Regions from separate parts of the Halalkalibacter sp. HAAS-P014 genome, predicted to be linked through region 1. Evidence: riboswitches for the same ligand, from Rfam matches in the RefSeq annotation. Region 1 holds a riboswitch; each other region holds the start of a gene.
The links. A riboswitch is a leader RNA that binds a small molecule or an ion and turns the genes downstream of it on or off. The one in region 1 is predicted to bind cyclic di-GMP.
Positions count from the first base shown of each region.

Region 2: linked by a shared signal. The riboswitch ahead of AC1FXZ_RS00735 (hypothetical protein) and the one ahead of AC1FXZ_RS13445 (Flp family type IVb pilin) in region 1 are both predicted to bind cyclic di-GMP.
Region 3: linked by a shared signal. The riboswitch ahead of AC1FXZ_RS18515 (type II secretion system protein) and the one ahead of AC1FXZ_RS13445 (Flp family type IVb pilin) in region 1 are both predicted to bind cyclic di-GMP.

Region 1 covers NZ_JBWQTV010000016.1:126,928-139,812, reverse strand. The annotation lists gene asnB (asparagine synthase (glutamine-hydrolyzing)) at 158-2,005, shown strand; gene cax (calcium/proton exchanger) at 2,089-3,147, opposite strand; gene AC1FXZ_RS13450 (DUF192 domain-containing protein) at 3,288-3,626, opposite strand; cyclic di-GMP riboswitch class I at 3,856-3,939, shown strand; gene AC1FXZ_RS13445 (Flp family type IVb pilin) at 4,032-4,202, shown strand; gene AC1FXZ_RS13440 (A24 family peptidase) at 4,298-4,789, shown strand; gene AC1FXZ_RS13435 (TadE/TadG family type IV pilus assembly protein) at 4,786-5,163, shown strand; gene AC1FXZ_RS13430 (pilus assembly protein TadG-related protein) at 5,166-6,071, shown strand; gene cpaB (Flp pilus assembly protein CpaB) at 6,087-6,638, shown strand; gene AC1FXZ_RS13420 (CpaE/TadZ family protein) at 6,635-7,825, shown strand; gene AC1FXZ_RS13415 (TadA family conjugal transfer-associated ATPase) at 7,837-9,192, shown strand; gene AC1FXZ_RS13410 (type II secretion system F family protein) at 9,189-10,151, shown strand; gene AC1FXZ_RS13405 (type II secretion system F family protein) at 10,292-11,086, shown strand; gene AC1FXZ_RS13400 (LysM peptidoglycan-binding domain-containing protein) at 11,147-12,885, opposite strand, start outside.
Region 2 covers NZ_JBWQTV010000001.1:119,953-126,038, reverse strand. The annotation lists partial or broken gene AC1FXZ_RS00750 (hypothetical protein) at 1-120, shown strand, start outside; gene AC1FXZ_RS00745 (NAD-dependent epimerase/dehydratase family protein) at 275-1,225, opposite strand; gene AC1FXZ_RS00740 (hypothetical protein) at 1,901-2,251, opposite strand; cyclic di-GMP riboswitch class I at 2,640-2,722, shown strand; gene AC1FXZ_RS00735 (hypothetical protein) at 2,785-3,114, shown strand; partial or broken gene AC1FXZ_RS00730 (IS1595 family transposase) at 3,323-3,590, opposite strand; gene queF (preQ(1) synthase) at 3,658-4,155, opposite strand; gene queE (7-carboxy-7-deazaguanine synthase QueE) at 4,172-4,879, opposite strand; gene queD (6-carboxytetrahydropterin synthase QueD) at 4,876-5,301, opposite strand; gene queC (7-cyano-7-deazaguanine synthase QueC) at 5,298-5,966, opposite strand.
Region 3 covers NZ_JBWQTV010000024.1:53-12,937, reverse strand. The annotation lists gene AC1FXZ_RS18570 (hypothetical protein) at 1-48, opposite strand, end outside; gene AC1FXZ_RS18565 (type II secretion system F family protein) at 275-1,492, opposite strand; gene AC1FXZ_RS18560 (type IV pilus twitching motility protein PilT) at 1,514-2,554, opposite strand; gene AC1FXZ_RS18555 (GspE/PulE family protein) at 2,568-4,241, opposite strand; gene AC1FXZ_RS18550 (hypothetical protein) at 4,282-5,886, opposite strand; gene AC1FXZ_RS18545 (hypothetical protein) at 5,883-6,446, opposite strand; gene pilM (type IV pilus biogenesis protein PilM) at 6,475-7,599, opposite strand; gene AC1FXZ_RS18535 (hypothetical protein) at 7,619-8,734, opposite strand; gene AC1FXZ_RS18530 (PilW family protein) at 8,736-9,227, opposite strand; gene AC1FXZ_RS18525 (type IV pilus modification PilV family protein) at 9,220-9,669, opposite strand; gene AC1FXZ_RS18520 (prepilin peptidase) at 9,682-10,428, opposite strand; gene AC1FXZ_RS18515 (type II secretion system protein) at 10,503-10,919, opposite strand; cyclic di-GMP riboswitch class II at 11,061-11,146, opposite strand; gene AC1FXZ_RS18510 (bifunctional folylpolyglutamate synthase/dihydrofolate synthase) at 11,357-12,679, opposite strand.

The sequences.
Region 1 (12,885 bases):
AAAATTAGCACATCTGCCTATAAATTGAATAGGATAGGTTATGGGCATTGAGCCTAGCATGGGGCGAATGAAGTAGAGAGAAAGCTCAGTGAGGATGGGATTCACTCATATCACTTGGGCAAAAAAGAAACTTTCCCAAAAAGGGGCTGATAAATACATGTGTGGAATTACAGGGTGGATTGATTGGCGTAATGACTTAAGGCAAGAAGAGAAGCAAATAAGAAATATGGTAAGGACATTAAACCACCGTGGGCCTGATGATATGAATGTTTGGACATCATCCCATGCAGCTTTTGGCCATGCACGCCTGGTCGTAGTTGATCCGGAAAATGGCGTTCAGCCGATGAGTCGTACTTATAAGGATAAGACCTATACAATTGTCTATAATGGTGAACTTTATAACACTGAGGACATACGGAAAGAGTTACTTGCACGTGGACATGATTTTCAAGGGCATTCAGATACAGAAGTGTTACTAAAATCATACATCGAATGGGGATATCAAAGCCTTGAGAAGTTTAATGGAATCTTTGCGTTTGCTATATGGAATGACAAAGATGAAAGTTTGTTTATGGCACGTGATCGTTTAGGTGTTAAGCCACTGTTTTATACAGTGCGTAATGGATGCTTATTATTCGGTTCTGAATTAAAAGCCTTACTTGCTCACCGTGATATCGAGCCTGTCATCAAACCAGAAGGTCTAGCAGATGTCATGGGCCTAGCACCATCTAGAACCCCTGGTCATGGTGTGTTTGATGACATTAACGAGCTACGTCCTGCGCATATGTTAATTTATGATCGGAATGGAGCGAAAATCAGTCGTTACTGGACACTGAAAAGCAAAAAGCATGAGCATAGCATTGACGAAACCGCAGACCATGTGAGGTATTTACTAGAGGACACAGTTGAGCGTCAGTTATTTGCTGATGTTCCAGTCGGGATGTTTCTTTCAGGAGGAGTGGACTCAAGTGCTTTAACGGCGTTGGCAGCAAAAGTTTATGAGAAGCAAGGAAAAGGACCAATTAAAAGTTATTCAATTGATTATGACGAAAACGATAAATACTTTAAAGCGAGTGATTTTCAGCCCAATTCAGATGCGGAGTGGGTAAATGTCGTATCTGATGCACTTGGCACCGAGCATGATAACAAAGTGATTTCCATTGATGAATTAGCTAATCGTTTAAAGGAAGCAGTAGATGTCCGTGATCTTCCTGGGATGGCTGATGTCGATTCATCGTTACTCTGGTTCTGCCATGAAATCAAACAAGATGTAACAGTGGGATTATCGGGTGAGTGTGCAGATGAGATTTTCGGTGGATATCCTTGGTTTCATAAGCCGAAAGTTATGTATTTTGACGGATTTCCTTGGATGCGTTCGATAGATGAGCGCGAAAATCTTCTAAATGATAAATGGAAAAAAAAGCTCGACTTAAAGCAGTATGTTTACAATCGTTATAAAGAAACCATTGCTGAAACACCGAGATTTGAGGGTGATACAGCTGAAGAGGCTAGAAGACGTGAAATATCGTACTTGAATATTGTTTGGTTTATGACAAATCTTCTTGACCGTAAAGACCGGATGAGTATGGGAGCAAGCTTAGAAGTACGTGTGCCGTTTTCAGATCACCGTTTAGTAGAGTATGTATGGAACATTCCGTGGGAAATGAAGCAGCTTGCTGGTCGTGAAAAGGGGATTCTAAGGAAGGCGTTAGAAGGGTTACTGCCACATGATATACTTTATCGAAAAAAGAGTCCGTATCCAAAGACGCATCATCCTAAGTATACAGCAGCTGTACAAAAAGGAATGAAAGATGTATTAGCGCAAAAGGACGCACCGATTTTTGAGTTTATAAATAAAGAAGCACTTCAAGAAATCGCTGATTCAGGTGGATTGCCAACGGGCCAACCGTATTTTGGCCAATTAATGGCTGGGCCACAATTGTTAGCTCATTTCATCCAAATGGATTACTGGTTGCATAAGTATAATGTGAAAATAAAAGAATAGCTATATTAGTGGATGTAAGAAGAATACTAGGTTCGAGGCTTTGCCAAAAGGTCAAAATTATACCTTTTGGCAAAGCCTCTTCATTAAATGAAGTAAAATCCGATTGCCATAATCAGATAAGCTGCAAGTAAGGTTAACCCTTCAAACCAGTTCGAGTCTCCATCATTAATCATCGTAATTGCTAAAAATACAGATAAGATCATCGCTATTAACGATTCAGTTGAGAAAACGAGTGCCATAGACACCGGGAAAAACAATGAGAGCAATACAAGGGTGGGTGTAACAAACATCGCAATTTGCAAAGTGGAACCTACAGCTATTTCAACCGATACATTCATTTTATTGCGTAAGGCCATATAAATGGCCGTAATGTTTTCAGCAGAGTTCCCAATGATCGCCACAATAATGACACCGATAAATACTTCACTCCAACCAAAGGTAACAGCGACGGCCTCAAATGTGTCTACTAACTGATCACTTGTAAAGGCTACCGCTAAGGCAGCAGTAGCTAATATCAAAATGGCTTTTCTTTTGCCCCATTCAGGTTCTTCTTTTTCTTCTTCTTCAGAAGCTTCACCTCGTTTAACATAAACCCCCCGGTGAGTAACCAGTCTGAAAAAAAGTGCAGCAAAGTATAGCACGAGCATGGTGATGGCAATCCCAATACTTAGTTGCAAAACTTCTTGCTCAGTTAGCGTCGTAGCAAATATGTATGGGAAAACAAAAGAAACGACAACGGAAAACATTAATAACCCAATGCTATGTCTTGCATCGTGGATATCAAACGATTGTCTTTTAAATTTTAAACCGCCTATAAAGAAGGACAGGCCTGCTACTAGGAGCAAATTACTAATTACTGCACCAGTGAGAGAGGCAAGTACGATATTTAAATAGCCTGCTTTTAACGCAAAAATTGAAATGGTTAATTCAACTGCATTTCCAAAAGTAACACTAAGTAGTCCCCCAATTCTAGGACCTGAGATGATCGATAGACTTTCAGTTGCCCTGCCAATATAGGAGGCTAAAGCTAGTATCGTTACACTGTAAATAAGAAACATCATACTTGGAGACCAAGCAAGGAGGGTACCAAGGATTGAAAGTGGTACACCGATGGCTGTTGCAATCATAAATATCTTATTCATGGATGTCACCTCAACTTGAACTCTTTCTGTTAGCGTCCACAGCAATTGAAGAATTCATGCGAGATTTTCACAAAATATCAAAGCGAGAATAACACGAGAACAGCAAAGAGGTTAAATCGTTGGTTGTTGACATAAGCTTATTAAAATTCAATAAACTGGTTTTTTTGGATCGAGTATGTATCAATTGTGCCTGCTGGTAATTCAAGGGCTGCTACGGCATGCTTAACGGGGAAAATTGCCGTCCATGGTTTTACATGTCTCTTTAGGTGAATAATTTGATTTTTTTCATTCAAAAAAACAACATCAATTGAAAAAAACATAAAAAACATATGGATCGAATTACATGGGGCAAGAAGGATTCCTTCGTTCACGATTGGTTTGAAACGAAACATTAAGCCTTTTAGCCTTTTTATAAAAGAGTCGTATCTTAAAATGCTAATCGGGATCTGTTGAACATCGTTTTCTGTAATTAGTTTCAAGTTATCACAACCTTTTAAATGAGCATCAAGCTCTAAATATAGCGATTTTTTGGAGCAGCAGGGATATTTTATGTAAAACCTGCTTCTTTATAAGTGAACGATCGATTGTTCTTCCAAGATTACGTAAAAGATGAATTATTTTGTGATTGTTGATTTAACAAAGCGCATGCTAATATAAATTTACAAACAACGCCGTAATTTTACACAAGGTTACAAATTGTTTGTGACAAAATGATAAGGGCAAACCAAGGGAAACCTTGGGACGCAAAACTACAGGGGCTTCATCAATTAGATATGCCAGCCAGTTGCCGGAAATAGTAAACTTCCATACTATTCTTCGGGGGGTAGTATTTTTTTGTGCAAGTATAAATTATAAAAACATTCAAAAAAAGGTGGGTTTACATTATGTTAAACAAAGTTATCAAGTTTTTTAAAGAAGAAGATGGACAAGGTATGACTGAGTACGGGTTGATTTTAGGAGTAATTGCTATCGGTGCAGTTGCAGCGTTTACGGCATTTGGTGGATCTTTAATTGACAAAATTGACGATGTTAGAGCAAAAGTTTTTGGGTCGTAAAACCTTCATATATAAATAAGCTTTAGTAATTTAAAAAGCCTACTTTAGGAGCGATGTTCCGTAAAAAAGTAGGCTTTTTTTACGAGGTGAGTCACGTGACGTTTATCATACTTTTTATAGTATTACTAATTTCATTAATTACAGATTTAAAAAAACGAAAAATACTAAACATCGTAACTTTTCCTGCTATAGTAGTAGGTTTAATTTCAAATACCGTATTGTTTGGTTGGGAAGGCTTTTTATTTAGCTTTCTGGGTCTTTTAACAGGCTTTGGGTTACTGGTAATTCCTTATGCATTAGGTGGTATTGCAGCTGGTGATGTGAAGCTTTTAATGGCTATTGGGGCGTTACAAGGAACAGCGTTTGTTTTTGGCTCATTTTTATACATTGCCATAATCGGTGGCATCATTGCTTTTATTATTTTACTTAAGCAGAGAGAATTATTGAATTCACTTAAACGAATTTTCTTTTCAGCACAATTAAAAACATTAGATGGTTTAAGTAAAAAGGATATGCACCATGCGTTCCCTTACGGCGTTGCAATTGTTCTAGGGACCGTATGTTATTCGGGAGTGAGTCTGTTGTGATTCGGTCAGAGAAGGGACAAGCAACCGTAGAATTAGCAATTTCTTTAACTGTTCTTCTGTTTTTCCTGTTTGGGATTATTGATTTTGGTCGTATTTTTCATGCGCATCTAACACTTGAGCATGCTAGCCGAGAAGGGGCAAGAGTGGCAAGTGTTGGAGGGACAAACCAAGAGGTGGTACTTCGGATAAAAGAAGCGTCACCGTCATTGTATTCAGAGAAAATTAATATATCGCCTATTACAACGAATCGAAACAGAGGTACGTATGTCACAGTTGAATTATCATATCCTGTGGCCTTTTCGATCCCGTTATTTAAAAATATATTGCCTGATCCTCTAATGGTGAGGTCGAAAACAGTGATGAGGGTGGAGTAATCATGAAAGCATTTATGAAGCAAGAGGAGGGAGCGGTCATGGTCTTAGTCGCTTTAGGCATGACCGTCTTTATCGGCTGCATCGCTTTAGTGATTGATATGGGATCACTCTACCTTGAAAAAAATAGGCTTCAAAAAATAGCGGATGCTGCTGTATTAGCAGCGGCCCAAGAGTTGCCTGCCAATCCGAATAAGGCCAAAGAAATTGTTAACCAAACCATATTGTTGAATAATGGAACCCCTAGTCAATTTGAAATTGTTATTAACGCAAATAATACATTGATAGAAGTGCAGGGCCAAATAAGAGGAACGCTTTTTTTTGCGAAAGCGCTCGGGATTAAAGAGCCACTAATTCAAGCAAGGGCTGCCGTTCAACTTCAAGCTCTTCAGTCGGGAAAAGGAGCGATTCCACTAGGGATTCAACCCTCGATGGACTTGTCGTTTGGTTCAGTGCAAACGTTAAAAGTCAGTGATTCAGCAAGTGGGAACTTTGGTGCAATTGCTTTAACAGGTACTGGTGCTAAGAACTACGAAACGGATTTAAGGAATGGTTATGAATTTGAGCTGAAAGTTGGATCGGTGTTAGGTACACAAACGGGAAACTTGGCTGGACCAACAAGGGATGCGATTACACCTCGTATTTCAGCTTGTCCGAATGCAACCTATTTAAATTATCCCCCTAATTGTTCTAGAGTGGTTCTTGTACCGATTTTTCAGCCAGTTAGCACAGATCAAAATCAGATTAAAGAAGTGTTAATTGTCGGCTTTGCAACCTTTTTTATTGAGAGTGTTTCTTCAACCAATCAGGGGGCTGAAGTAACAGGGCGATTTATTCAAACGACTCGTTCCGGTGAATCCTCAGCAAACCAATCAAGCTATGGAGCATATGGTTTTAAACTTATTAAGTAAAAAAGGTGATTACTTATGAATACAAAAAAGATCTGGATTTTTGCAATAATTTTTGGGGTGATGATGTCTTTTTTCTTTCTTCTTATAACAGCGAATAATGATAATGCAAATCAAATTGCGACTGCAACAGCGAACCTTGATGAAGAGGCTGCAGACGAAGAACTGCTGGATCCTCAACACAACATTCAAATTGAAGAAGGCAAAAGAGCGATTTCCATTGCAGTAACGGAAGTTCAAAGTGTTTCTGGTTTTGTTAGTCCGGGATCATTTGTAGATGTAATTGCCGTATTGCCAGTTCCTGTTGGGGAAGAAACATCTTCACAAATTATTGTTGATAATACAAAGGTATTAGCTGTAGGGAAGACGTTGGTTGACGAGTATAGTGAAACCGCTGCTTCCTATGAAATGGTTACACTTGAAGTGACTCCAACAGAAGGAGCAGCTCTTGCCCTTGCTAATGAGACTGGTGTTTTTACTCTCCTGCTAAGAGGTGACGAAGAGGAAGAAGGGACAAAACCTGTCAATATTACCTTAGAGCAATTACAAAAAGGGAAGATGTCAAAATGAGATTAAACTATTATATCCATTCAGAAAAACAGATGTACGCTACTGCTGTGAAAATGATGTTAGATGAATTGAAGAAAAGCAATAAAATCTACGATCATTTATCTGAATTGAAAACAGATCTAGCGCATTCAAAAGGGACAGTTGTAATCATTGGTCCAAATTCGAATGACAATCCTTATGAATTATGCCAAGATTTATCCAGGCTCTATCCATTAACTGCTGTTCTATTACTAGTAAATAAGGAAGACATTGATTATAAAAAAGCTATGTTTGTTGGTGCTGTCGATGTTCTTGATATTGAAAGTGATGAAATGGAAATCATCGAATCGATCAACAAAGCTGAACGTGTTATTCGTTTAAAAATAGCAAACGATCCAAGTATGCTAGAGAATCAAAAAGAAGCGAAAGTCATCACTGTTTGCAGTACGAAGGGTGGGGTCGGAAAAACCACGATTAGTGTGAATGCAGCTGTTGCCTTAAGCAAACACAATCTAACAGTGGCAGTTATTGATCTAGATTTACAGTTTGGTGATGTTGCGCTTTTATTTGACCAACTCCCAAGCCAGTCGATATACGATTGGGTCAAACAATCTTATGAGAATGGTGACAAATCATTTAGAAACTTTGTGTTAAAACATAAGACAGGTATTGATATTATAGCGGCCCCTGATCTTCCGGAATTTGCTGAATTAATAACAGGAGAGCATATTGCTTATCTCATTGATGCAATGAGAAAAGAATACGATATTGTGATCATTGACACACCACCGGCCTTTGTTGAAACGAGCTTAGTAGCACTAGAGAGTTCCGATATCATATTATTAATTGCTTCACTAGATTTACCAGCATTAAAAAACGGGAAACTTGCAATTGAAACGTTAGAATTATTAGGACTAAAAGAGAAGATTAAGATTATTTTAAATCGTGATACAGAAATGGAAGGCATGACGAAAGAATTGATTGAAGAAGTATTAGGGCAAAAGATAAACGGAAGAATGCCAAGTGATTATCGCACAGTCATTTCTTCAATTAATAATGGTGAATCTTTCGTAACAAAAGCACCTAGAACTCCTGTTGCGAAAGCTGTTATGAAAATAGCCGAGCAGTTGCTGAATGACTTTCCAAGTGAAGAAGAAGGATTGAAAAGTAAAAAAAGGAAAAAAGGTCTGTTCAAAAAGAAAGGATAGGGGGATTGTAAATGTCATTATTAAAGCGCCTAAATGAAAAATCTCTCACTTCTTCAGTGAATGAAAAAAAAGAACAAACCTCTCATCAAAAAAAAGAAGCAGTAAGGCCGAAAGAATCAGACTTAAAAATTGCATTACAAAGTCATTTGATCTCTGAATTAAAAAAGAAGCCTGACCTATCGGATGATGAACAAAAAGAGTTGATTGAACTAGAAGCAATGAAATTTTTAAATGACAAAAGTGATCGTCTTTCTTTTGAAGGAAAGAAACAATTAATTGATACCGTAACTCACGAATTAATTGGATATGGACCTATTACAGCTTTATTAAATGATCCTGATGTATCGGAAATCATGGTCAATGGAGCCTACCAAATTTATGTTGAGAAAAAAGGGAAGTTAGTTGTAAGTGATTACTATTTCCGTGATAATGATCATGTTTTGCAAGTGATTGAGAAAATTGTTTCGCCACTGGGCAGAAGAATCGATGAAAGCAGTCCGATGGTTGATGCACGCTTGCCAGATGGTTCAAGGGTAAATGCGATTATTCCACCTTTATCATTAGTAGGTCCTTCCATCACAATCCGAAAATTCCCTCAGAATCGCTTACAAATTAGTGATTTGGTCGGGTTTGGTTCGTTGACAGATGAAATGGCTCAATTTCTTGACTCTTGTGTAAAAGCAAGGCTAAATATCTTTATTAGTGGTGGAACGGGAAGTGGAAAAACGAGTTTGCTTAATGTCCTGTCTTCCTTTATTCCACAGGATGAACGAATTGTGACGATTGAAGATGCAGCCGAGCTCCAACTGTTGCAAGATCATGTTGTATCACTAGAAACACGTCCACCGAACATTGAAGGAAAAGGTGTTGTAACGATACGTGATTTAGTAAAAAACTCATTACGAATGAGGCCTGATCGAGTGGTAATCGGGGAGGTTCGCAGTGGGGAAGCATTAGATATGCTCCAAGCAATGAATACAGGTCATGATGGTTCTTTAGCAACAGGACACTCCAACTCCCCAAGAGAAATGCTCTCGCGTTTAGAAACGATGGTACTGATGGCAGGCATGGACTTGCCGATCCGGGCAATTAGAGAACAGATTGCAGGTGCTGTTGATCTAATCATCCAACAGTCTAGATTGAAAGATGGGAGTCGGAAAATCGTGAAAATTACTGAAGTTATCGGAATGGAAGGTGAGACAATTGTTTTACAAGATTTATTCTCATTCAACCAAACCGGAACGACCCCAGACGGAAAAGTAATAGGAGAGCATGCTTCTACCGGTATTCGCCCATATTGTTCTGAGAAATTAGAGCGCTATGGTTATGAGTTACCTGCAGAATGGTTTAATGGAGAAGCGTTATGATTACAATCATTATTTTTATTGTTTCTACACTAAGTTTCGTTTTGATTGGAACGTACTTCTTGAATAAACAACAAAAGATGAAAAAGAGAATCACACAATTTATTCCCATCAAAACAAAAGAAATGAAGGATATAAAGACAGAAAAAGGACCGAAAAAACCAACTCTGAAAGATGCTATTCAACGTTTCTCCAAAAGTATAAAAACAACTGATTTAAAACGAAGGCAACTTGAAACTGAATTGGAAAGCGCGGGATTAGCTTTTAAGGCAGAGGAGTTTATTGCAATTAGGGTTGTTAGTTTTGGTGTTGCCTTTTCTTTCCCACTTTTTCTTGGAACGCATTTTCTGCTGTCTTTTTTCGTTGGAATAATAGCATGGAAGCTGCCATCGTTATATTTGAAAAAGAAGAAAGCTTCTAGAATAGCAGCCTGTGCAGCACAATTGCCTCAAGCCTTAGAAACAATGGCCAATGCGATGAAATCTGGCTTCAGTTTTATGCAAGCAATGCAGCTTGTTTCAAAAGAAATGCCAGACCCGATTGGAATTGAATTTCAACGTACCATTAAAGAAATTAATCTAGGTGTTACGATGGAGTTGGCCTTTGAAAACCTCATGCAACGCCTTCCTAATAAAGATCTGGAGATTGTCGTAACAGCTGTGTTAATTCAGCGATCAACAGGTGGGAACCTGGCTACGATCCTTGAAACGATTCAAGAAACGATTTCAGAGCGAGTGCGCATGAAAGATGAACTAAAAGCACTCACATCTCAAGGAAGAATGTCAGCGCTGGTAATTACATTGTTGCCACTTGTTTTAGGTCTATTATTAAGTTTAATGAACCCTGGTTATTTCAGTCCAATGTTTGCTCATCCATTAGGCATGGCGTTACTAGCAGGGGGGACAGTATCAGCTATCTTAGGGTGGTTATTTATTCAAAAGGTTGTCACAATTGAGGTGTAATGATGGTATTGCTACTTTTATGGATTTTCTCATTTTTGTTTTTTACTTGTATAGGTTTACTTATATTCAAAAAAATGTACAAAAACAAGATGACTATGTATCGTAGGGTTTCTCCTTTTTTACAAGGTAAATCTGAATCTGTGTCAATAGAAGAAGGAGTAGATCCAAAAAATAATACGTTCTATATAAGGATGATTCAACCACCATTGATAAAGTTACGCCGTTTTGTTGAAGGAAAAATGCCTAAACAGAAAATGGCACAAGTTGAAAAGAAATTGCAGGCGGCTGGTTACCCATTTAACATGTCTGCCGGAGACTTTATATTGGTTCAGCGCTTTCTGCCGATCGTGTTATTTTTTCTATTCCTACTATTATTTATTCCTGGATCAGCCGAAAATGGAAAAGTTTTCTTGCTCTCATTGATCGTCTCGGTGTTTGTATACAGTTACTCTAATTACTATCTTGTTACAAAGAGTAGGCAAAGAACGAAACAAATCGATAAAGCCATGCCCGACTTCTTTGACATGCTTAATGTGTCGATTGAAGCTGGGATGGGACTAGATGCCGCGCTAAAAAAGGTTTGCAGTCAAATGGATACACCGTTATCAAAAGAGTTTTTATCGACACTTGAAGATATGAAGCTCGGAAAGTCGAGAAAGCAAGCTTTTATAGAGCTGAGAGAGCGTGTCCCTTCGGAATTTTTTAAAAGTGTTATGAGTTCCATTATTCAAGCAGATCAAATGGGAATTGGAATGAGCAAGGTATTAAGAACGCAAACGCAACGGATTCGAGAAAAGCAGCGGTTTACTGCGAAAGAACAGGCTATGAAAGCTCCAGTAAAAATGCTAATACCTATGGTTTTGTTTATCTTTCCAACCTTATTTATCGTTCTACTTGGCCCTGTCGTTGTTAATTTAATATTACAATTCATGTAAAGAAACCGACAAATAGAGATCTCGTCTATTCGTCGGTTGTTTTATTTTTTGGGATAATCATTATTTAATTGATCTTCCAGCAGCAACCTCAATTTGCTTTTGCATTGAGTCTTGGACAAGTCCGTCACTATGTCTTTGGCTATTAAGAAAGTGAATGCAAAAATGGCCGTTATAATTGTTATCACGAATCACCTGATCCCCGTGTGGCATGGAATGCATAGCAGCAGCTAGTCTTCTTCCATCTACTTCAACAATGATCGCTCTAGGATTCCAAGAGTAGCTCCCACCCCAAATTTCTCTCATTATCTGTGCGTCTCTGGCTGTTAGTGGTTCACTATCGGCATGATTTCCCCCCATAGTATGTTGCACTTGAAACGTTCTTCCTGTTTGAAAGTCTGTAATGGTTGCAACTTTACCGGTAGAAAAGACATACCTAGCTTCTGTCCACCAGTCTAATACTTCTCCATGCCTTGCTGAAACTACGGGCTTTACAGGAACTTGGTATTGAGGAACATTGATAACTTGTCCAATTTGAAGAGTACTTCGTTCTGTCATATTGTTATGTCTAAGCAGCTCTAAATACGGAACACCGTACCTCGTACTTAAATTCCACATGTTATCTCCGGAGCGGATGGTATGTTGGATGTACGTAACGGTAACTTGGTTGCTCGGTGCAGTTCCAGCTCTTGGTGCATTCAAGCCATTTGGTATTGTTAAAGTTTGATTTACTTGCAATGTATCTGACCTTAAGTTATTAGCAGTACGAATAGCTTCAACTGTCACACCAAACCGATTTGCAATCAAAGATAAATTATCACCTGAACTGACTCTATAGGTGAAAGTCGTTCGTTCTTGTTGTGGTGAAGAAGTCGTTTGGTTTGGGGCTGTGGTTGCAGGTGGAATTGTCAGTGTCTGCCCAACACGAATGACATCGCTTGTTAGATTGTTAGCATTTCGGATTGCTTCAGTTGTTGTACTGTAACGCTGTGCAATGACAGAAAGGCTATCGCCTGCTACGACAGTATAGGTTGTGCTTGTATTTTGAGTAGCAGTATTTGAATTACCATTTGGAATGACCAAACGTTGCCCGACTTGTAAAGTATCCGTAGGTAAGTTATTAGCAGAACGGAGTGCCGTAACCGTTGTTCCCAACCGATTGGCGATGACAGAAAGATTGTCACCAGATAAAACAGTATAAGTTGAATTGTTAGTTTGTTCAGTAGGTGAGGAGGTCTCCGATGTTCCTATTTTATTTCCCGGAATTGTTAATGTCTGTCCTACACGAATGACATCGCTTGTCAGATTGTTAGCGTTTCGGATCGCTTCGGTTGTTGTACCGTGTCGCTGCGCAATGACAGAAAGACTATCTCCTGATACGACAGTATAGGTTGAAATAGCTGTGGGCTCAGACTTTATTAATTTAGTATTGCCGTTAGGAATGACTAGACGTTGTCCGACCTGAAGAGTATCGGTTTTTAAGTTGTTAGCTGAGCGAAGATCCGTAACTGTTGTCCCGTATCGCTGTGCAATAACAGAGAGGTTGTCTCCTGCTACAACTGTATAGACCGAATCAATAATTTGAATAGAAGGAGAGCTGTGATTTCCACTGCCTGATATTGTTAAGGTTTGTCCAACGCGAATAGCATCATTTGTTAAATTGTTCACCGTCCGAAGAGCTTCGACTGTTGTACCGTGACGCTGTGCAATGACAGAAAGGCTATCCCCTGCTACAACCGTATAGGTGCTTGAATTATTTGTTCTTTGATGTTGCTCAGTAGGTTGTGTGGTTGTTGATTGCC
Region 2 (6,086 bases), on a different contig from region 1:
CTTAAACCTGAAAAGCAAAAACATTTCATTGAGTCAGTCAATGATATTACAACAGCAAAACTTTTCCAAAAGCTGGCGACTAAAAAGGATGATAATAAAAAACGAAGGAAGAGCCAGTGATAATAGCTTCACCCTACAGTTTGCCTTATCCCACTCTACTAGGTAACTGAGGGTGAATTTATATTTTATTATTTTACTTTTGCCTTCTACCAGTAAAAACGAGGATGACTTTGATAAAGTCATCCTCGTTTACGTTCAATGAAAAACAATTAACTTACTTATCGAGATAAATTTTCTTAATATAATTAATCTCTTTCTTTAAACCTGCTTTTAGATCAAAAGTTGGCTTATACCCTAATAATCGTTCTGCTTTTGTAATATCTGCCCATGTATGTTTCGGTTCACCAGTTGCCGCTTTTGCAAAATGAAGATTTGCTTTTTTTTCTGTTTCATTTTCTATCAATTTAATAATATCCAAAACCGATGCTCGTTCTTTCCCACCTATATTTATCGTCTCTCCAATCACTCTTTCTGCATGTATAACAGAGGCTGTTGCAGATGCACAGTCGTCAATATAGGTAAAATCACGAGTTTGTCTACCATCACCGTATATTATAATCGGTTTATCCTCTAATATATTTTGAATAAACCTGTGAAAGGCCATATCACTTCTCTGTCTTGGACCATAGACAGTGAAATATCTTAGTATGACAGTTGGGACCCCAAAGCTTTTACGGTATACATGACATAAATATTCACCCGTTAATTTTGTAATCCCATACGGAGATAGTGGCTCAGTTATCGCCTTTTCTGAAACTTTCCCTGTTTTCTCTCCATAGACAGACGATGTCGATGAATAGATCACTTTCTTAAGTGGGACATGTTTGCATGCTTCAAGTAACCTTTGTGTTACAGTTATATTATTTGTAACATAGTGATTGAAATCTGTCCCCCAACTTGAACGAACCCCTGGCATACCAGCTAAATGATACACATAATCAATGTTCTGCAGAAAATGGTCCCATTTTATTTTCAATAAATCTTCCTCATAAAAAGAAAAGCGTGGATGCTTTAATAGCTTTTCAAGGTTTTGTCTCGTAATAGTTTCTGAAGTTGGTCCGATAAAAAAGTCAACCCCTATTACGTTCGTCTTTGAGTCCTCCAATAATTTCTCGCAAAGATGAGAACCTATAAAACCAGCTGCACCAGTTACTAATATATTCATTGTTGACCAGCCCCAATAAAAGTTAACAAGCGAACTTTTCTTACTTCATGCACCCAAACTCCCATAACGTCGACTCCTCTTTAACAGATATAATTACGTTTCTATATCTTATTTTTAAAAAGTAAAATGGGTGAGGGTGATTAGCGATTAAAAATAAATTAAGCGTCTGTCTCCCCCCTTATTCGTTGACGAAAAAAAAGGTTGTCACAAATGACAGCCTCTTGAATTCCAATTATAAATTTCATAGTTACTTCACAAATAAATTATCTATTATCAACTGTTTCACGAACATATCATGATTAGCATATGATGCTCAGCCATTTTCTTAGAAGGAACCAAAATATAGAGGTCTGTCCCCCAGTATGATTCACTGCTCCGGGAGACAGACCTTATTTCAATATGTTAATTCTTAATCCAACAACATTCTTACCATATTCCCACACCCGAATATACACTGAAGTTTTTATATTTAGAAGCTGACTAGAATGCCGGCCTCTCTAAAGATCAGTAACAGACAGGTCGGTACAAAATCCACATACTAACAAATTGCTGCTACAATATAATATCTTAGCAGGCTAGTCGCGTACAAGAGTATAAATAGTCTCATCCACCACTTACGTCTAAGAAGTAATTTCCTCTTCCACGGAAACTATACACTTCTATAAAGTAATTCCCTTATCTGCGGGGGACAAATGAAACAATCTCCTGTCTATCCGTTGTATTGGAGTACCCTACTAAACTTCCATTAGAATCATAAATATACAGATCAAAATCATTTCTCTCATTCTCTTGGATCATCGTTACTGATACTGGGTAAGATAAACTACTCACTTCGTATTGCCATACTTCCCGTGATCGATTTTGAAGAGAGCCGTTTTGTGAAATATGCATAGGGGCTTCTGGTAGATCTCCAGCGTCTAGATATGGTCTTTCTACAGTTCCATAATTCCTTTTTAATTTTACGAGTCCCGTAATTTTGAAACCCGAATGAAAAACCTCTATAATATCTAAAGGTCCGAATATCACCTTCGTATGGCAAACCTTGTTTCTTATGTCGACAAACGAATGTGTTTTTGATAAAGTTCTATAGGGTAATACAGGTGGTGGGACAATCTTTTCAACTAAACATCTGAGGTTAAAAAGTGAGGGTTATAAATTCGTTTTTTATAATCTTTATAATAGGTCACTATAAAGTTACGAAGACCATTTTCACTTTCGGATAACTTCTGTAGGCTTGGACCGTGTGAAATGCTGGAGGATTTGGCATTTCGTCAATTAGCATAAATAAAAGGAGGCAGGAACCAACCAAGTATGTTTGATAATCTCACATGAATATTTTTAATAGAAATATCAGATAAGGTTACTTACATAAGCGTTTAATATATAAAATACTTCTTTTTGTTCATTATTCATAATGTCGAAATGGCAAACTTATTGAAAGATAAGGACGCAAAACTAAAGGGACTAACGGGAAACCTATGTCAGCCAGTTGCCGATGAAATTATCTCCTTAAGAGGCTTATTTTCAATTGGCAGATTTTATAAGGAGTGACGATTAATATGGACTTAATAGAGCCGGAACTTAAAATGGCTTTGCAAAAATTTGATACTTTAATACTTGATAATCCCGACACAAAACAAACTGTACCTGAATACAAAAAATTCATTACCGAATTCCTTAAAACTAAAACCGAAACTGTAAGTTTGCCGATAGAGGAAGTGATGGCAATTATAAAAGAGAAAAAACCATTCGTATTCTCTCTTTTACGTACTGAATATAGTAACAACTTTATGATAAATGCTGTTACTCAAATTGATAAAGAATATCGTGAGGCATATAAAAAAATAAGTGAGTTACAACGTAAGCTAGGTCTACATAAGAGGTTTTAATGTTACACCTCACGTTATCTTTTATTGAATATTCAAATAAATCAAAGGTAATAATACTGCTTAGTCACAAACAAACATCAACCATGTATGATGGAGCCCTCTCTAGCAAGGGCTCTTTTTATTTCGCTATTTTCGTAAGTTTGTTGCCTTAATGGGAATTTTTGATTAAATTAAAAATAAGTAGTAAAGCATTTGGGGGGATTGTTTAGTTAGTCGCTGTATCACTGCATAACAAATCAGAGGTGTCTAAAAACTCCCCTAATACCCTATCAGTATCCGTTGATTTGATACGCCCTTTACCTGCCATTTGAGAGATAACTTGTCCATTACGGTCTTGTGCGACAACCACACAGACTTGTTCCTTAGAAAAACCACGTTTGCGAGACTTTCTGTGTGTGTCGCCAATAAACAGCGGTAGAGATATAAAGATCAAGAATATCAGCGATTTTCGGTAGTGTATAACCTTCTACCATTAGTCACTTCATTTTTATTTACAAATTTACTGGTCACTCATTTTGGTCACCATTTAGCTTTATTTCACAACTATCTATTATCAACTGTCTCCGGATACATATCATGATTCATCATACGATGTTCAGCCATTTTCTCATACTTCGTTCCAGGCTTTCCGTAATTCGTATAAGGATCAATACTAATACCACCACGCGGTGTGAACTTGCCCCACACTTCAATATAGCGTGGCTCCATAAGCTCAATAAGATCATTCATAATTATATTCATGCAATCCTCGTGAAAATCTCCATGATTACGGAAACTAAATAAATAAAGCTTTAACGACTTACTTTCTACCATTTTCACATCAGGAATATAGCTAATGTATATCGTCGCAAAATCAGGCTGACCCGTCATCGGACATAGCGATGTAAACTCCGGGCAGTTAAACTTAACGAAATAATCACGATTTTGATGCTTATTTTCAAATACTTCCAAAATTGAAGGGTTATAAGAAAAATCATAGTTCGTACCTTGATTTCCCAGTAACGTGACTCCTTCTAATTCTTCTTCTTTTCGACCACTCATTTTTTCATCTCCTTACTTAAACACCACGTTTATTTCCCCAAATAAAGGTGTGTAACTGTGGCAATACCTTTGCTTCATTCATAACGATTGATTTTGTTGCTTTTTCTATTAACCATTCATAGCGATTTAACAGTGTGGAAAGCAGGGCTTCATCGTCAGTTGATGTGATATCTTCATTTCCAATTTGTAAATAGAAAGAGACATTCGGGTACCTGTTTCGAATCATTTCAGCATACGTAAAATCCTCATCATTAAATACGACTATTTTCAAGCTCATGTTGCGATCTTCTAGCTGAGTAATATAATGATCAAGCTCTTCAAGATTTGTTTCCATTTTAGAACTAGGAGGCTTCGGTGAAATTGTAACATCATCAATCTTTTTCATCCACTCTTGCCAAATGGACCCTTGCGTTTCAATTGCTACTTTCCATTGTTGGTCATGACAAAGATCAACAAGCTCATCGATCCCTTTATGAAGAGCTGGATTTCCACCTGAAATGGTAACATGTGAGAAGGCTTGTCCACCAAGTTGCTTTAGTTTTTTTATAATTTCTTCAGGCTCCATTAACTGACTTTTGACAGAGCCATCCCATGTAAAACTCGAATCACACCAAGAACAAGAGTAATCACAGCCACCAGTTCGAACAAACATAGTCTTTTGTCCAATTACCATTCCTTCACCTTGAATGGTCGGTCCAAATACTTCCATTACCGGAATCTTCATGCTAACTCCTCCGGTTTTGGCCGATAGATCACATAGCTTGTTGGTGTTTCTCTAACAACAACTTGCAAGCAGTTTGGCTTATTTGGCTGAGTTTGTAACTCAGCTTGAATCGAACTCCAAATCTGTTCTGCTACTCTTTCCGTTGTTGGGTAGAAATCTTGAAATTCAGGATGATCATTTAAGACAGAATGATCATAGCGTTTATGAACAATTTCTTTTATTCGTTTAAAGTTAATCAAAAAACCTAAATCATCTAACGTATCACCAGCAATTGTAATATTAATAAAATACGTATGCCCGTGCATGTTTTTACACTGACCAGCTGCGTCGTTTGGAATAAGATGAGCAGCTGCTAAATGCATATCCTTATTAAGTTCATAGCGATACGAATGTTGAACTTGTGGATAAAATTGTTGCATCATAGATTATTACCTCCCTGCTTTTCTTTGAGGTACATATCTAACCCATTTTTTCGCAGTTCACATGCTGGGCATTTTCCACAACCATCACCACGTACACCATGATAACAAGTTAATGTTTTCTCTCTTATAAAATCAAGTGCATTTAGTTCGTCTGCCAACTTCCAAGTTTCAGCTTTATTTAACCACATAAGTGGGGTATGAATAACAAATTGTTCGTCCATTGCTAAATTAAGTGTTACATTTAACGACTTAACAAAACTATCACGACAATCAGGATATCCACTGAAATCCGTTTCACATACGCCAGTAATAATATGACGCGCTCCGATTGCTCTTGCATAAACGGCTGCAAATGATAAGAATAAGTGATTACGACCAGGAACAAATGTCGACGGAAGCTCTCCATCTTCTCCTTCCTTCACTTCAATATCATTTCTTGTAAGTGCATTAGCTGATAATTGATTTATTAAGCTCATATCAAGCACATGAAAAGATACGCCTAACTCCTCTGCTATCTCACGTGCACACTCAATTTCATCATGATGGCGTTGTCCATAGTCAAAAGTAACTGTTGCCACTTCTTTAAATTGATCAAGAGCCCATAACAGGCATGTCGTACTGTCTTGACCTCCACTAAAAACAACAACCGCTTTTTCATTTCTCATGTCTCATTCTCCTTTATTAAAAGTTTTTCGTTGAACTACATGTTCAACATCAACTTCTTGAAGAAAGAGCATTCGATAACTCCTAAACGGGTATATCCGTCCTATCCTTTTCATAAGATA
Region 3 (12,885 bases), on a different contig from region 1:
CTCTTTCCCATTTAATCGGACCGATATTTTATATTTCTCCTGTTCCATCTAAACCACTCCCTTCCACAATCATTTCTTTATATTTCTATTCTATTAAACATGAGTACTAGATAGAACAAGCAACTGAAATAATTATCGTATTAACTAATAGCCTTATCTAAGAAGAAACAATTGATCTAAAGGCTAGGGTACTCGAGTAGAGTTAGAAAGGCCACTGAAAAAGGTAAAAGACCTGTACCTTTTTCAGTGGCCAATAGAGATTTCACTTTCAACTTTATCCTCCAAAATTCTGATAAACAGAAAACATAGGGAGCATCGTCGCAAGTACGATTGTACCAACAACGAGCCCTAACACAACGATCATTAAAGGCTCTATTATTGAACTCATCCTTGAAGCCATTTGTTCAACTTCTTCTTCATAGAAGTCTGCTACTTTCTCAAGCATTGAATCAAGTTGTCCAGACTCTTCTCCTACCTTAATCATATGGCTTACTAGTTTTGGAAATACCCAGCTTTTGCTAAATGGCTCCGATAAGCTCTCCCCAGCACGTAATGACTCTTTTGATTCAGTCATTACTTTTTTTACCACTTCATTATTAGCAATTTCTGAGCTCATCGTTAACGTTTGTAAAACCGGAACAGAACTTGAAAACATAGAAGCCATCGTTCGCGTTACACGAGCAATAATAGTTTTTTGGGCCAATAGACCAAAAACAGGAAGCCTTAATTTGACGTAATCAAGCATATATCTCCCCTTCGGATCTCGTTGTAGCGCCACAAATCCGAGAATCAAACCAAGTACCACGAGCAAAGCAATATACCACTGATGAATAAGAAAATCAGATGCCGCCATTACTATTAACGTTGGCACCGGAATCTCCCCACCCATTGATAATAAATTATTTAATAAACTGGGTAATACCACAGTTAGCAAAATGACAACTACGACAACGGAGATGAGAGATACAGCAATAGGATACATCATAGCTGATTTCACTTTTTCGCGAACACGTCTTTCTTTTTCATAGAAAGTTGCTAAACGATCTAACACCTTTTCTAAGTCTCCACTCGTCTCCCCAGCACGAACCATATTGATAAACACCTTATCAAAGATCTTCTCGTGTTTCGTGCAAGCTTCGGAGAAAGAAGTACCTGATCTCACATCGTAATAAACCTCATCAAGTGCTTGTCTAAAAGGTTTAGAGGTTACTTGCTCTGATAAGATCTTCACAGATTCTACGATTGTTGTGCCCGCATTTAACAGGGTCGCCAACTGCCTGCAAAAAATAACAAAATCTGCATTCTTTACCGGCTTACCTATAATGATAGTAAGATCTTTGTTCCAAATAGACTCCTTTTGTTCCTTTAACTCAGCGATGTAGAGACCTTTTCGTTTCAACTCGGTTGCAGCTAAATCTACAGAATTCGCTGAGAGCTTCCCTTTTATTTCTTTCCCTGTTCTGGAGTCGATCGCCTTGTAGAGAAAAACCATTCGCTTACCTCCTCTCCATTGTTATTCATGTTTATTCCAGTTTGGTACAAATTCATCAGCAGTCTCACGTGTAACAAGACCTTTTTGCACAAGCTCACTCACGGCCATATTAATCGTTCTCATTCCACTGCTTCGACTCGTTTCTAATACCGTTAGAATCTGATGAATTTTATCACTGCGTATTAAGTTAGCAATCGCTGCATTTTGAACGAGAATTTCTAATGCTGCGATCCTCCCTTTACCATTTGCTGTTGGCAAGAGTCGTTGGGAGACAACCCCAAGAAGAGAACTAGCTAATTGCATTCTCACTTGCTGATGCTGTTCAGCTGGAAACACATCAATGATTCGATGCACCGTTTGCGAAGCTGTTTGAGTATGGAGTGTCCCGAGAACCAAATGACCTGTTTCAGCTGCTGTTATAGCCGTTCGAACAGTGTCCAAATCTCGCATTTCACCAACAAGAATTACATCAGGATCTTGACGCAAAGCAGCACGCAACCCTATCGAAAACCCTTTACTATCAAGGCCTATTTCTCGTTGATTGACGATACTCTTTTTGTGTTTATGCAAAAACTCAATTGGATCTTCCAATGTCAAAATGTGTTTGCTCATATTCTCATTAATGTAATCAATTATAGAAGCTAGAGTGGTAGATTTCCCCGAACCTGTCGGGCCCGTAACAAGTAAAATTCCTTGTGTATACTTCGCGAAGTCTTCTAGGATCGTTGGAAGACCCAGTTCTGAAATAGTAGGAACTTTCCCACTCACAACCCTGCAAACGATCCCGACAGAACCTCTTTGCCTAAACACATTAACCCTAAAACGACAAACACCTTGAATGGCATATGAGAAGTCAAGTTCACCATTTTGTTCAAATTGCTTATACTTATCTTCTGGAATAATTTGTTTAGCCATCATTAACGTTTGTTCAGGTGTTAAAATTTGTGATTCAACTTTCTTTAACTTTCCGTTGATTCGCAAATTCGGTGTTGCTCCTACTGTTATATGCAAATCCGATGCCTTATTTTGAAAAGCAAAATTTAATAATTTATCAATATCCATTAAAAGCCACCTTCTATTCCACTGTAACTCTATACACCTCATCGATTGTCGTAAGTCCTAAAGCTGCCTTTGTCAAACCATCTTCTAACATGCTATTAAAGCCTTGCTCTTTTACGTATTGGCGATACGCTGAATCAGATGATTTCTTTATAATTAATTCACGTAACTGTTCATTGATTACAATCGCCTCGTGAATCGCAAGTCGTCCTTTATAACCTGTACTATTGCAATTTGCACACCCTTTACCTTTAACAAGCTGCTTTACAGGAATCTCGTGTGATTGAAAGAGTTGCAACTGTTCTGCTGATGGATCATACGACTGAACACAACTTGGACATACCTTACGCACGAGACGTTGTGCAATTACACCCGATAAGGCCGATGCAACTAGAAACGGTTCAACTCCCATATCCATCAAACGCCCGATTGCGCTTACAGCATCATTGGTATGCAATGTACTTAAAACCAAATGCCCTGTTAATGCAGAGCGCAGTGCAATTTCAGCTGTTTCTGTATCCCGCACTTCTCCGACCATTATGATGTCAGGGTCTTGTCGCAAAATTGATCTCAGGCCCGTAGCAAATGTCATTCCTACGTTGCTATTAACATGAACCTGGTTAATTCCTTTTAATTGGTACTCGACCGGATCCTCAACCGTAATAATATTTACTTCAGGTGAGTTTAAGTTCGTCAAAGCAGAATACAACGTTGTCGATTTTCCCGAACCGGTTGGTCCTGTAACAAGAATGATCCCATATGCATTTTTAAGCATTTTAAGAAACTTCTCTTCATTATCTACCGAGAAGCCAAGACGATTAATCCCAAGTAGAACATTTGCCGTATCAAGAAGTCGCATAACAATTTTTTCACCAAAAATTGTTGGTAAAATGGAGATACGCAAGTCAATTTTATGAAGATCTAAATCCATTTTAAAGCGACCATCTTGGGGTAGTCGTCTTTCTGCAATATTTAAATCTGCTAAAATTTTCACCCTTGAAACTAGAACATTGTGCATATTTTTCGGCACCGTTCGCTCATGGCGTAGTACTCCGTCTACCCGAAAGCGAATAATCGTTTCTGTTTCTTGTGCATCGATGTGAATATCACTTGCTCCTTCATGAACAGCTTGAGAGATAAGCTGGTTCACCATCTTTGCAACTGGCGAATCATCCGATTGCTGCATTTCAAGAGTGGCCTCATCATCTTCTTTTTGGGGCGCCATATCAACGATCATTTGATCGAGTGATTTTTGCACTCCGTAGTAACGATTTATGGCCAAGCGTAATTCTTCTTTTTTTGCGATAGCTGGCTGAATTTGAAAGCCCGTGCTAAGTCTCAGATCATCTAAAGCAAAATAATCAAGTGGGTCTGCCATTGCAACCGTTAACCGACTTCCATTTCGCTCAACTGGTATTAGTTGGTATTCGCGGGCATATTCTTCACTAATAATCCCAATAATTTTTTGATCGAGTTTTACTTTATATAGGTTTATATGTGGAATCCCTAACTGGTACTCCAAGGTTTCAATAATTGTTTGCTCCGTAACCAAATTCATTGATACGAGTTGGTCACCAAGCTTGTCTCCCGTCTTTTTTTGTTCTTCGAGCGCTTCCATTAATTGATCATTGGTTATGACTCCTGAATCAACAAGTAAGTCGCCTAATCGTTTACGTTTTTGCGAAGCCATACGTCCAACTCCTTTTTTACTAAGAAAGATAACAATGAAGCTACTTCGAGTCGAATCGCACAAAGCCATTCAATGAATAAATGAATTCAAGCATGGCCCCTTGTGTTTGCCATAAGACTGCAGAATCCGGCTGATCATGATAGTGTTCGATTGAATCTTTTGCTAATGCTAAAAATGTGATCGTATCTTGCAGTTGCACAATTCTCGCTTCATCTTTTGAGTCTTCTATCGCTTGCTTCGCTATTTCTTCATATGTCTCAAAGACCTCATTGACCTTCATATACTGACTACTTGTAAGGGCAAAATTTTTGTCCGTTATCCCTCTGGATGCGATATCACTCATTATATTAATTGCATCAATGGCAACCGGCCACAAAGTCTGTTTCTCACTCTCTGGAAGTCGAACAGGCACTTTATCTACCCAAGAATAGTAATCTGAATGGATACTATATAAATAATTGCCTATTTTTTCAGCTGACGCGCGTGAATGCCCAAACCCCGTATTAATAACTAAACTCGTTAAACTTGGATCATGATCACGTACTACTGTTCGAGGGAATACCCCTTGTCCAATAAGTCTGTTTAATTGTCTATGGAAATAATAATCCGTATTATAAGCTCCTGTTTGAACAAGGTAAACAAACGTATCGTCATCTTTAACGGCTTTATCGTATGAGGCCGGCATATAGTATAATTCTAATGGAGTGACGCCTAATTCTACATTATAGCTTTCATTCGGATAAACAGGGTTTATGGAGATATTCTCTCTGTGATCGTGACCTATATCGTCTCCGGAAGGCATGTCCTCTACAGTCTCTTCCCTTGACTCGTTTCTTTCTTCCCGGCTTTCTTCTGCCTCAAGTTCCTCTTCATCATTGAAAGGCTCACCTTCATTCGTGTCTACACGCTCTCCATCAGTTGGTTCTTCGCTTACTCCCTCAGCTATTTCAATATAACGATTTAAGCGATTTACATCAAATTCATAATCTAACTCAAATTCATCTCGTTCTTCAACAAATGTAAGGAACTCCTCGCTATAATAGGCTCTCATGTTAACCGTAGCTGTTAAGCGTTCTGTCCCTACATCATTCTCACTAATTGTATAGTTATAATCTTGAATATGAATAATCCGAGGAAGATTTTCGATATCTCCAATGAATGCATCAACTTCTTCTTCTGTGCCTTCTACGTTAACAATTAGTTCAACTGAGGAAACTTGTAGCTCTTCAACCTCCTCAAGTCGCTCACCCAAAACCTCTAAAACGTCTTCAGAAAATACCGAGCCCCATTGACGCTCCTCTGCTTCATTCTGAATGATCTCAGTAGAAATACTCCTAATAAAGACTCCATTTTCAAGTTCTGTACTCTCTAAATCAGCAAGTAACTGTTCGACATTTGGCCGGATTGGAATGCTGTCTAGTAATAACCTTTCGTCTTCATTTGACAACACTTGAGGCTTCAAACTTGAAATCGCTTCTTCATAGTTCCAAATAGATGCATGAATTCTATCCAGTTCACCTTCTTGATTCTTTTGTGACGCTTGTAATGGTTTGAGTTGAAAAAAGTAGAAAAATGCTAACCCTAAAAAAGCAATAATCACAATATATAATAGTAGGTTTTGATTTCGAACAAGCCATTCCCTCATTCTCTTTCACCAACTAACGTATTAAGCATTAACGTAAACTGAGATGTATAGGCAAGGGTTCCATCGCTCTCTCTTTCCGAAACAGTCTCCACTTGTGCATCTGTTACAATTTCTTCATTTAGCAAGTGATTCAAATAAATAGCGGCATCTCCCTTAGAAGTCGTCGTCAGCCTTATTGCTAATGCTCCTTCATTATTAAACGCATATGTTTCAACGCTAGCACCTTCTGGTAAATAAAGATATATTATTTCCTTTAATGTAATGGCCCCTCTGTATATACTAGTTAAAAAGCCATCCAATTCTTGATAATAGTCAACATAGTTATATTCTGTAACACCTGAAGTCATTGCAATAAATTCAGCCTCGATTATATCGAGCTGTTCTGTTTGCGTTGCAATTTGTCCCTGTAACGTATTAATGTTACTTCGTGTATCAACATATGTGACTCCTAAAACGATCGCTCCGATCACAATCGAGGCTAATCCCATAACTGGGATTACCGGAAACCTATCTTCTCTTGCTCTTGATCGTTCTGGGAGTAAGTCAATGCTTATGTTCAAGACGATCTCTCCAATCTCCCACTACAGATTATTTCTTTTTCTTTGGCTTCTCGTTAGCGCGCATCGCTAACCCAATCGCCACACTACAGCTATCTAACAAATCGTTTGAAATGTCATATTCGAGTATCGGAGTATAATCAACCCTTGTCACTTCAGTAACCATCGTTAATCTCTCCTTAAAGAGAGGACACATTTTGCTTGCAAGATCACCGGTTACAATCACTCGATCAAATTCACTATCTCTTTCCCCTAATGAGTAACGATAAAAATTTTGAGCTTTTTGAATTTCATCAATTACAGCGTTGACATAGTGATCTTCTGCTTCATTCTTTGTCTGCTCTTTCGTAGCAGCTATTTCGCGGTCCTCTTCTAAATCAACTATATTAAAGGAAAGCACTTCCTCTTCAAGCTCTACCGGTATATCTACAGATTCCTCACTATCAATTACCATCGTTCTCGAGAAAATAATCATATCGTTTTTAAAAATATGGATATCTAGAATCTCTTCTTCTACATCAATGATCATCTCCACTCCTCTTAACCAACGAGGATGAAGATTCAATATCAATCGCTGTAGAGCCAGACCACGAATCTCGGCCGTTTGGGGTTTAAAGCCGGCATCTTCACAAGCTTCCATTAGCTCTTCAGAAATTTGTCTTGATGTTGCAAAGAAGAGGATCTCACTCCGGGGCTCGTCCTGGTTATTATTTCTTGCTAAATCCTCAACTGTAAAGTCTTCATTTTCTAAGTAAGCATTAGGACGGTTAATATTAAGCGATCCGATTTTCACAAAGTCATAAATCGGTTCATCAAATGGAAGGTGAATTGTTTCTCCAATTTGAAACTTAATGAGTTTCGCTAAATCCTTCTCTTCTAGATCTGGCAATGTATTTATCTTTCGAATTAACGTATTTTGAGTAGGAATGGCAAGATGAACTCGTTTTGAACTTTGTTTTTTATTTTCTAAAAACGTCTCGATCGCTTCAGATAACGCTTCAACTTCTACAACTGCTCCATCATCCATTATCCCTTTCGAAACCGGAGTCTCAAAAACCCCCACTAGTACAGGCAGCTGTCTATCCATTTTAATCGTAGCAAAGGTTACCTTCTTGTCACGAAAGTCCATGCCTGAATACTTATTGTTGAAGAACATTACTTACACCTCATTCTCTTTATCTTAATGTTCTATATGATACGACCTCGTACTCATAATTTTCGCCATACTCAACTGTAACATGCTCTAAATTATCCACTTTGCCACAATCAATTAGTGTACCATTAAGTAAATCACACGGTATACCATTTGCAGCACCTTCTACACTTAGATTTTGCCCGGCTGGTGGACTTTCTGGATTCCCTTTTCCTCCCATGACAAAATCTCTAGCAATGATTCCTGTATTAACAGTAAGAGTTGGAGTCCCGTTAATTCGTAAGTAATCAGCAAGTAACAAACCGTCCACAGTAACGTGACTATTCCCCGTTATCTCGACCTCATCTACTATATAAATTTCATTTTCGGGAACATTAAATGGCGCTGATAAATTTTTGCACGTTTTAATTACTAATTCGCCTATCGTAAATGGGTTAGGTGTATCTTGACAACTATTAGGTATTTGCTGAAAACCTGTATGAGGTTGCTGTCCAGAAAAATTGTAATGATACCCATATTTCTCGTGTATCAATTTGCTATATTTATCAACAACGCTATTATATTGATCGTTCGTGATCTGAATAATTTCTTCAGCAGACAACTTTACTTGTTTCGTCTCTGCATCAACATTCCCACCAATATAATTAATAGAAACCCCTTGCCCAAAGTATCTATTGATAATCTCTTTGTTAATATGCATCAAGAGTTCGCGTTCTATTTGGGGATCGTTTTGCACACTCGCAGTAATTGTCGCTTCCATTAGCTGTTCATGTACCTCTTCATTTGGTTCGCTCTGCAACTCTTCATCAGATATTACTTCAGATGAGATTGTAAACATGATTGTGTTTCCATCAATGACATATACATCATCAGTAAAGACTTTCTCTTCTGACAAATAATGCTCAAAAAAGGAAAAAAGCTCTTCTTCCCCGACATCCTGATAAATATAATCTAGAAATAAGTCAAGTCCACCTTCCAACATATAAAATTGACCTTCAATCACTTTATTTTGAACTATCGACTTTTGGCTGTACGTCGTTTGTGTTAACATCGACAGTCCAACTATGGAAAGAAAAACAATAACAAAGAGAACTAATATAAGGGCAGCCCCTTGTTCAGATTGAATGTGCTTTTTCATGTTATTCATCCTCTTCATTAAAACGATTAGTATAGATATCACTTCTTAATTCAAGGCTTTCATCAGCCTTATCAATTCTCAATACAACTTGGCCACTTTCCCCGAAACCAGGAAAGTCAAAATTCTCAATATCTGTAGAAAGAACATTTCCTCCAACACCGAGCCTCATTGTTTTATTAGCTTCTTCATAGGTTAAGAAAACATCGGAGCACTCTTCATCGCCTTCCTGATTTTGTTCACCTTTGCACAAGAACCAAATTTGAGTAGTTTCGTTCTTTTGGATCCATCCTACATCTTTATCACGCATTTTTTCCGTTATATATTCCATAATAAAACGGGCTTCTCGTTGTATCTCATTTCGTGTGGAAACATCTCGTTCAGTATTCAACGACAGTGAAACCATCATAAAAATCGGAGTGCTAATAGCCCCCATGATGACAATGATAACGAGCAATTCCACTAGTGTTATCCCTCGCTCATTATTGCTATTCATTTTTTTTCACCACCGTTACTAGCTCGATCTCATTCTTTTTTTCAACGACACCACTAGTAGGACCATGTGACACCAAGGAATCATTGCTGACCGTTACTAAAACTTCATAAAAATGATCTCTATCTGAATAACTCTTAACTTCCACATAAATGGTATAGTCGTGATTGATTTCTAAATCCCCATCGATATAAAAATCAGGTAAGGGTTCACATTCGACACCGTTCCAACAATAGCTTCCTTCGATTAACTGATGTTCGGAACTGTTCATTCTTACCTTTTCCATCACACTCTGAGCGATATAGGCATTAACCGTCTCTTGCTCTTGACTGACTGTGCGCGTAAACGTACCAGTCATGATCGTTAATAGGGGAACGAGGATGATTCCAGCGATAACAATCGCAACTAGCAATTCAACTAACGTTACACCTTTCTCATCTCTCATTCCACTAACCTCCTATAAAAAACTTGTGTACCAATACCAAATCTCAAACCCAAACAAATAAGCTACAATCGTACCAATTAAAATAAACGGTCCAAACGCAATCGGTTGCTTATGTTTAACCACCCCTAAAAGCATCAATACCCCACCGACAAGAGCACCTGCAAATGCAGCAAGCATCAGGCTCATCAACGTTAACCAAGGACCTAGCGCGACACCAATGGCTGCATAAAGCTTTATATCGCCACCACCCATGCCACCACGGCTGGCAATCGCAATAACTAGTAACAATACAAAACCAACAACCCCACCTGCTAAATAAAACCAAAACGACTCCGTGCCAATAAAGAAACGGCTAATTAGCAAAAGACCAAGCATCGGAAACGTAACTTTATCCAAAATCAACTGCTCACGAATATCTGTTAACACTGCTAATACTAGTAAAACCGTGAGTAAAAGCGCCGGAATCAATTCCCACTCTAATCCAACAAACTTATAAACAACAAACATAGATGAAGCCGTTAACAATTCCCCAAACGGATATAGAGGAGAAATCTTCACTTGGCAATAACGACATTTGCCCTTTAAGAAGAGATAACTAAAGACAGGTACAAGATCAAGAATAGACAGCTTGTGCTTGCAGTGAGGACAATGAGAAGGAGGGAATGCGACTGACTCTTTTTGTAGTAAACGAATGGCGACGACGTTGAAGAAGCTGCCGAGTATGAGGGCTATTAGGATAACGTATATGTCAATGAGCATGTCTTTCCTCCTTTTTTGGTATTATTTAAGAAAAGCTGTCGCTGAAATATAGCGACAGCTTTAATTAGTAAACTTTAATCCTCACTCAAATGTAAATCAGCATCATAGCCTGGGCAATCGTCATTCGGGAAAACTGCTTTAATTACACCATTATCATCATCTATAGCAAAAGGACTTTCACAACCTGCACCGACCGCTTCTGGAATAGCACTAATAAACGGACCACCTACATGAAGGCCTTCATTAGTTTCTTCTAATAAAAGATGAGAAGCCTCAGGAACAGTACCGTTTAAAACTTGATATCGATTAGCCGCATCAACAATAATACTAGCATTTTGTAAATTTGTGTTCGCATTCGCCTCATCCGTATTTCCCATAACCATCGGAATTACAATCGCAGCAATAATCCCCAAAATCACAACTACAACCAATAACTCAATCAGCGTTAACCCTTTTTGATTTTTCAGGCGTTCTTTAATCAATTTTCTCATTTCTCTATCCCCTTTTTCATTTTTCAAAATCATCTAAGATAGTAATAAAGACCCATAAAACCAGACTCATTTTTAACAAAATCAGCCAAATGAAAGGAATTGAGCAAACAAAAAAGCCTTTTGCATTTCAACTTACTAAAGTAGACAAAAGGCCGGTTGCACCAGTGGCTCAATACGACTTTTAGGTGCCCAGATACAAGTCGTATTTCATCGCTTCCAAGTGTGTTCATTTGTTACATTTAGTGTATTTTTTTTCGGAATTAAAGTCAATACTAATTTCCTAGATTTTGAAGCTTTCCAGAAATATCGACAATTTTCCAAATTAATCAAAAGGACTATTGATACAGCAGCAGTCCGGCTCTTCAGAAGTAAATAGTTTCACTACGAGGTTCTACTACTAAGTTATGTTTACCCACAGTCATTGCTTCCTAAACACATTATCTGTTGATCATTAGTGCTGTTTCATCTTTACTTAACAAGTATTTTCTGACCTTTGCTATAAAGTAAAGTGACCCACATACAATTAATAAGTCATTTTCATTCAGTGCATCTATTTCTGTTGCTAACGCTTGTTCCCAATTTTCTTCTATCTTCTTTTTAGCGACAGGCGCTTCCCTATATAAGTCATGGGCTTTTGCTGCACGTTCAAAGTCAAAGGTTGTAAACGTAAACTCAGCATCGAATCTAGTTAACGGCTTCAATAAATTGGCGACTTCCTTTTCCTTAGTCGCTGCCACTATAAAGCGAAACGTTTTGTCTGGATAATGTTGTTTTAACGTATTTGCTAGCGCTTCTATTCCTTCTTCGTTATGAGCTCCGTCAATAATGATAGGAGGATGGTCACTTATTTGTTCAAAGCGTCCTAGCCACGTGGCCTTTTCAAGCCCACGTTGGATATCTTGTTCTGTTACCCTATATAAATATTTATTTGTTAAAACTTGTAAAGCCTTAATTGCCACAGCTCCATTTTTCCTTTGATGTGGTCCTTGCATTTGAATGGTGACATCAAATGTTTCGTCATCTTTTTGAAGGTAAGTAAAAACTTGTTTCTGTTCATTATTAGTCACAATTCGCTCGCTAAAATCCGTACCTAATTGAAACAATTCTGCTAGCTGCTTTGTTGAGGTTTTCTGTACAACCTCTTTCGCACTTTGCTGAGAAACTCCAGATACAACTGGAATGTGTTTCTTAATGATTCCAGCCTTTTCCGTGGTAATCTCCTCAACTGTTTTGCCAAGTATATGCATATGATCAAATCCGATAGAGGTAATGACTGAAAGAATCGGATGAATTACATTGGTTGAGTCTAAACGTCCACCTAAACCAACTTCTAACAGTACAACATCTGGCTTTGCAATCGTAGCAAAATACTCAAACGCAATGGTTGTCAGCACTTCAAATTCTGTCGGACTTCCAAGGTCTGTAGTTGCTAGTTCTTCTACTAACGGGCGAATGCGATTCCCACATAAAACAAGCGACTGTTCATCAATCGGGATACCATTGATCGAAATTCGCTCTTCAAAGAACTCGATGCTAGGAGACGTAAAGGTTCCCACATTATAACCAGACTCTTCTAAGACATGCCTCATAAAACTAATCGTCGAACCTTTTCCGTTTGTCCCAGCGATATGGACAGCCTTTATTTTCTGTTCTGGATTCCCAAGACGTTCTAGTATCCATTTCATTCTCTCTAAACCGGGCTTGATGCCAAACGGCAATAACCCTTCAACCCAAGTAATGACCTCAGAACTTGTTTTCATGTACTCACTCACTCCCCTTCTATACGTTGCATACATTGTTCTATTATATCGATAATTGTCATAGTCTATCAATCATTGTTTTATGTTCATATTTTACCAATGCTACATACGCAGAAAAGACCCCAATATATTGGGGCCTCAGGCTGTTGAGAAAGTTTTCTCAACAGCCTGTTTTTTTGCGCAGACTAATCCGATTATTCAGGTAA